2 regions of the Candidatus Pelagibacter sp. PS_11 genome follow, and region 1 is predicted to be linked to the other one. Evidence: riboswitches for the same ligand, from Rfam matches in the RefSeq annotation. Region 1 holds a riboswitch; the other holds the start of a gene.
The links. Region 1 has a riboswitch for S-adenosylmethionine ahead of AC5SLT_RS02245 (homocysteine S-methyltransferase family protein). Riboswitches for the same ligand answer to the same signal wherever they lie in the genome.
Positions count from the first base shown of each region.

Region 2: linked by a shared signal. The riboswitch ahead of AC5SLT_RS02955 (O-acetylhomoserine aminocarboxypropyltransferase/cysteine synthase family protein) and the one ahead of AC5SLT_RS02245 (homocysteine S-methyltransferase family protein) in region 1 are both predicted to bind S-adenosylmethionine.

Region 1 covers NZ_CM182075.1:417,018-420,438, reverse strand. The annotation lists gene AC5SLT_RS02250 (OsmC family protein) at 10-561, opposite strand; SAM riboswitch class V at 566-630, opposite strand; gene AC5SLT_RS02245 (homocysteine S-methyltransferase family protein) at 634-1,695, opposite strand; SAM riboswitch class V at 1,763-1,827, opposite strand; gene AC5SLT_RS02240 (DUF1737 domain-containing protein) at 2,123-2,329, opposite strand; gene AC5SLT_RS02235 (hypothetical protein) at 2,776-3,421, shown strand, end outside.
Region 2 covers NZ_CM182075.1:541,150-544,570, reverse strand. The annotation lists gene argC (N-acetyl-gamma-glutamyl-phosphate reductase) at 1-6, opposite strand, end outside; gene rpsI (30S ribosomal protein S9) at 41-490, opposite strand; gene rplM (50S ribosomal protein L13) at 492-953, opposite strand; SAM riboswitch class V at 1,093-1,161, shown strand; gene AC5SLT_RS02955 (O-acetylhomoserine aminocarboxypropyltransferase/cysteine synthase family protein) at 1,166-2,494, shown strand; gene AC5SLT_RS02950 (COX15/CtaA family protein) at 2,487-3,421, opposite strand, start outside.

The DNA of each region.
Region 1 (3,421 bases):
GTTAATTAGTTAAGCAGCACTTACTCTTTGCTCTATGTGCTCTTTATTATTAGAACTTGAAGAAACCTTTTGAAATAATTTAATAGGAACTCCTTTTGATAAAATATCTAATACCGGGCAATGTGTATTTACCGTATCAATCAATTTATCTATTTCAGCTTTTGGTGATGAAGATTTAATATCAACAGTACCAGAGATGGATTGAAAGCCAGGTCTAGTGTTTTTATTTAAAGCTAAAAAACCCTGAAGATCTAATTCACCTTTTAATTTAACACTAACACTCTCAATATTAATACCCGCTGCTGTAGCAAATGCTTTATAGGTTATCTCCTGACACGTTGCTAACGCTGCTAATATTAACTCTACTGGGCTGGGTCCCTCATCTTTTCCACCAAAACTTTTGGGTTCATCAACAACTAATTTATGCTCTCTAAGAGTGACTACAGATTGAAGTCCTTCCTTAAGAATTGAATTGCTTTCATATTGGACCACAGCATTTTTTGGGTTAGCTGTAAAATCCTTCTGTAGATTACTTATTGTTTCTTTTAGATTGTTACTCATTTTTTTTCTCCTGTTTTAGTGCTTCGACATATGTCAGGCGCACAATTTAGTTAAATGCCCTTCTTAATTTATTTACGCTTTGTCTCCATATTCAGTCATATGTTTTGGAATTCTTTTATTTTTTCCATACATAAAATGATTTTCCATGTTCTCTCGATATTTACTTGCTGGAACAGTTAAACCAATAGATTCAGCAACTTCCCTAATCAACATTGGGTTTGCTCCACAGCATACTCCAAGGTAATTAATACCTAGCTCATAAGCATCTTTTGCAAATTTACCTATTTCATATCTATTACAAAAGTGTGGGTCCAATGCTGTTGGAAACGTTCTTCCATGAGGTGATGGACACTGACAATTACTTCGATCTGGTAGATTAAAAAATGTTGGGTAATCTTCACTGGTTCTATAAGGAATAGGTAAAGCTCCAACATGACATTTAACTGCTTTTCTAATTTCTTTTAAAAAAGGAAACATGGTAGCAGGTCCTCTAAAACAATTTAAACCAACAACATCAGCCCCTAATTGCTCTAGCTCTTTACAGGTATCAACAACGGATTTTCCATCTCTCATTTTATTTTCACCCATTGGAGATATGGTTAATACAGTTGGTAAACCTGTTTTTTTCATAACTTCTAAAGCTTTAAAAGCTTCTTCAGCATAATAAAAAGTTTCACCAATTAACATATCAGCACCTTCTTCAACGGCCCAACCAATCATCTCTGTAAACATTCCTTCAACTTCTTTTTGAGATTGTGGATCATTATGTTTCCAGATATTTGAATTTGAAATATTACCTGCCATCAAATTTGGTTTTGATCCTTTAGGAGTATCTAGTGCTACTTTTTTAGCAATTTTTAATGCTGAACGATTTAGTGGTTCAAGAAGTTCTTCTTTACCAATAACACGCATTTTTTCTCTGTGTCCATTATAAGTAAAGGCCTCAACTACATCAGATCCTGCGTGTTGAAATTCTCTATGTAAGTTCTCTAAAACTTCAGGATGATCTAATGACACCATTGGAACAAATTCCCCTGATGACATGTACCCACGTCTTTCTATCTCAAATAAAAAACCTTCTGCGCATATAACAGGTCCTTTATCTAATCTTTCTTTTAATTTATTTGTGCTCATTTTTTTTCCTCTTGTTTTGGAGAAAAAAGGTCACAAAATAACAAGAGGGTTAAATCCATAGGCCTCTTTTCTCCTTTTTAGTGCTTAAGCAAATGCAGGGCGCACAATATGGTTCAACTGCCCGGCTTAATTTTATGAAAGATAAAAAAAAACCACCTGTCTAAAGCGGTGGTTTAAGCGTCGCTTTAGCAGGATTTATAACGCGCTCTGCAATTTAACTTAAATCAGCGCAACTAAATATAATCAACTTTCTCTCAAACTGTCAATTGAAAAAATAAATAATAGTTAAAATTATGAGAATAATGACAATCCAAATACTAAGATTAGTTAAAAACTGCTTTAATTTAGAATTAGATTGTAGAAAAGCTGGGAGTACTAATAAGAGTATCCCTAGCATATAAACAAAGGGTAATATCTGATCTGCCATTTATATCGATGATAGCTTCATCTTTTTTGAATACTTTTTCTGAGGTGAATTTTTTATAACTGCTTGAGCACAACGCATGACCCCTCTTTTTTTATCAAAAGTCATTTTGGGTTCACCATACAATTTCCATCCATTGGATATGGCCTCCGTTACACGATGGCAAAATTCTGAAGTGTCGTCACTTGTAATAAATCTATAACCTTTCATAATCAGACCTTAACAAGTCCTAAATCGGGTGTCTATATCTAGGACGATTATTACTTAATGAAATAATAAGATTGGTTAAGAATTTTTGTAATAGAGAATCTTTTAAATACTTTTATCAATAAATTCATATAACTCATTAAGCGTTATAGTTGTGTTAATTATAATCCTGTATTAAATGAAATTTAAGTCATTATTCAACTAGACAAAATCATTAATTAATATAAATGATGATGAATCAACTCCTCTTAAAACTTATTATTAAATTCTCTAGCTAGATTTTAACTTCGAATAATATAAAAATTGATGAATCAACTCTCCTCAAAGTAAACTAATAAACTTATCTATAGATATATTTTTACCAACCTATTAAATCGACCTTAAGACTAAGAATCGTTCGAAATGAAAAACAATAAAAAAACATAAAATAGGAAAATAGAAAAATGGAAATGACCTTAATATATACGATAGTAGGCTTTGCTTTAGCGGGGTACAGTGTTATTGCAAATGACTCAATTCAAACATTGGGAACTTTTATCGCGTCAAAACAAAAATGGTTTAAATGGTACACTCTTGCAAGCGCTGCATCATTTGTAATGATACTTGCTATTACTTGGGGCTGGTACAGTAATGATGGAGATATCTCTTACGGCAGACTAACAAGAATACCTTTCCAAGAAATACAATGGTATCACGCAGTGGCACCAGGAATACTTCTAGTATTAACAAGAGTAGGTATACCTGTTTCAACAACCTTCTTAGTTTTATCAGCTTTTGCATCAACGGTAGTACTTGAAAAGATGCTTATGAAAAGTGTTGTCGGCTATGGTTTAGCTGCAGCTGCTGCTTATATTTGCTGGATCGTTATCTCTAAATTTATTAATGAAAAATTAGATGAAGTTAATGACAAATGGATTTCCTTTTGGCGTAACTCGGTTTGGATAACTTCAGGCTGGTTATGGTGGGTTTGGTTATCTCATGATGTAGCAAACATTGCTGTATACCTTCCAAGACAATTAGATGTTTCTCTTTTATTAATTGTTCTGGGTTACTTTACAGCGCTACTTTTTTATATCTTCTACATTCATGGTGGAA
Region 2 (3,421 bases), 120 kb from region 1:
AGGCATTTTTTTATTATAACAGTTTAGAGTTAAAAAAGAATTATCTTTTCGAGAATTGGAAGCTTCTTCTTGCTTTTCTACGACCAGGTTTTTTTCTTTCAACCGATCTAGAGTCTCTAGTATTAAGCTTTTCTGTCTTAAGTACTGCTCTATTCTCTGAATCAAATAAGATTAATGCTTTAGCAATACCATGGACCATTGCACCAGCTTGACCTGTGTGACCACCACCTGCTACTCTACATCTTACATCATAATCAGTTGCTTGGTTTATAATCTCAAATGGTCTTGTGATTTGCATTTTGTGACTTCCGCTAGTGAAATACTCATCCATAGTTCTGCCATTAACGTAAATTTTGCCAGTACCTTTTTTCACCCAAATTTTTGCAATAGATTTTTTTCTTCTACCAGTTGCGTATTTACTATCTTTAAAATCTAATTTAATTTTAGGTTTTTTTGTAGATACTTTATTTGGTGTAGCTGCTGTTTCCATATTAATTTCTTATTAGATTTTTACTGTTTAATTTACCTAGGTCTAAAAGTTTTGGGTTTTGTGCTGCATGAGGGTGTTCTTCACCAGCATAAATTTTTACTTTAGTTAATTGTTTTCTTCCTAGAACTCCACCAGGTAACATTCTTTTAATAGCTAATTTTAATGTCTCGCCAGGTTTATTTTTTTCTAATAATTTTTCAGGAGTAATTTCTTTAATTCCACCTGGGTGACCAGTATGTCTATAATATTTTTTATCTTTAAATTTTTTTCCTGTGAACTTTGCTTGTTCAACATTTTTAACAACAACAAAATCACCATCATCCATATGAGGTGTAAAAGTTGTTTTATTTTTTCCTCTAACAATCATAGCGATAATAGAAGCTAATCTGCCAACTACAGCATTTTTAGCATCAATCTCAAACCAGTTACTGTTTAAATCACCACTTTTTAGAAATTTTGTCATTGTGCGAGGATTAATACTATTATTAGATATAATGTCAATTTTATATTTCCCTTGCAATATCTTGCTTAAATGATATTTCTATATAGCCGATTTGTTCCTATTGCAGGCTAGTTATTGCTAAAAAGGATTTTTTACCCACATTATCGGTAGGCGCATTTGAACTGTATTGTACGCCTTGCATAAAGCAAAAGTACTAAAAAAGGAGTATTAAGATGAGTACAAAAAGACAAAACCCTGAGACTATAGCTATACATGGTGGTGATTATAGAAGCGATCCAACAACCAAAGCAGTAGCAGTTCCAATTTATAGAACAACATCGTATCAATTTGATAGTACTGAACATGCTGCGAATTTGTTTGCTCTTAAGGAATTTGGAAATATTTATACAAGAATAATGAATCCAACAAATGATGCTCTTGAAAAAAGAGTTGCTTCATTAGAAGGAGGATTAGCCTGTTTAACAGTAGCATCTGGACAAACCGCATCAACTTTTGCAATTTTAAACGTTGCACAAGCCGGAGATAATATAGTCAGCTCTACGGATTTATATGGAGGTACTATTTCGTTATTCACGCATACATTAAGTAAACTTGGTATTGAGGTTAGATATGCAGACCCTTCTGACCCAAAAAACTTTGAAAAAGCTGTTGATGATAAAACTAGAGCTTTTTATGGTGAGACTTTACCAAATCCTTATTTGAGAGTTTTTCCAATTAAAGAAGTTTCTGATATTGGTAAAAAATACAATATACCATTAATAATGGACAACACAGCTGCCCCTGTAATTTGCAAACCTTTAGAACATGGTGCTGCTGTAGTAGTTTATTCATTAACAAAATATATAGGTGGTCACGGTACAGTTGTAGGTGGAGCTTTAGTTGATGGAGGTAATTTTGATTGGACAGCTGATCCCAAAAGACAACCTTTATTTAACGAACCTGACGCAAGTTACGGTGGAGCTATATGGGGAAAAGTGGTTCCAGAATTAACTGGGGCTAATGTTTCTTTTGCAGTAAGAGCGCGGGTTACATTGCTAAGAGATCTTGGTTCTGCCCTATCACCTGACAATGCATTTGGAATTATTCAAGGGCTTGAAACAGTTGCTCTTAGAATGAAACAACACTGCTCAAATGCATCAAAAGTTGTTGACTATTTAAAGAAAAATAAAGAAGTAACAAGAGTAATCTATCCAACAGAACATGAGGGTAAAATTGCTGATCGTGCTAAAAAATACCTAAATGAAGGAAATGGTGGTTTAGTTGGTATAGAGCTCAAAGGTGGTATTGAAGCAGGTAAGAGATTTATCGAGTCTTTAAAAATGTTTTATCATGTTGCAAATATTGGAGATGCAAGAAGTTTAGCAATTCATCCTGCAACAACAACTCATAGTCAGTTAACAGAAAAAGAATTGTTAGCCTCAGGTGTAACTCCTGGATACGTAAGATTATGTATTGGTATTGAGCATATAGATGACATTATTGAGGATTTAGACCAAGCTTTAAATAAATCTTCTAAAGGGAATTTGAAAGCAGTTAGTTAGAGTTTTTATATAATATCAAAAAATAAGAACTCAAAACTAATATTGAACCTAGCTGGTGTAGTGAAGCGTATGTAATCTCTACACCAGAAATCAAAGTTATAATTCCTAAAAAAATTTGAAACAAGATAGCAACATCAAAAAATAATACATATTTAAAATCATATTGTTTTTTAAAATAGATAAAATTTAAAATAATTATAAAAAATAAAAGCAAATATGCAGTTGATCTATGAAAAAATTGAATAATTGATGGGTTGTTAAATAATTGAGTAGTAATTAAATCACCATAACTAACATCATTTGGAAAAAAACCACCATTCATATCAGGCCATGAATTATAGATGAGACCACCATCTAAACCTGATAAAAAAGCACCCAATACAATCTGCAAAACTATCAATTTAAGTATAAATAATAAAAATAAATTTGGAATTTTATTTTCAAATTTTTTAATTTTATGAATATCTAAAATATACCAAAAAATTAAACATAAAATAAATAAAGCCAAAGATAAATGAATGCTAAGTCTAAAGTGACTAACGTCATTATTTTCAATTAATCCGCTAGATACCATATACCAACCAATGAACCCCTGAAGACACACAAGAAAAAAAATCCAATAATATTTATTAGAATAATGCAGGGTTTTTTTAAAATAGAGAGTGAAGAAAAGCAAAGGCACTAAAGTAAACAAACCTACAAATCTTGCTAACAATCTATGAGCATACTCCCAATAAAAAATCACTTTAAATTCATCTAAGGACATGCCGTAGTTAATATTTTTATATTCAGGAATTTTTTTGTACTCTGAGAAATAAAAATTCCACTCATTAATATTCATAGGTGGGAGTATTCCAGTAAAGAGCTCCCAGGCTGTGATTGATAAACCAGAGTCTGTTAGTCTAGTAAGACCACCGACAGCTACCA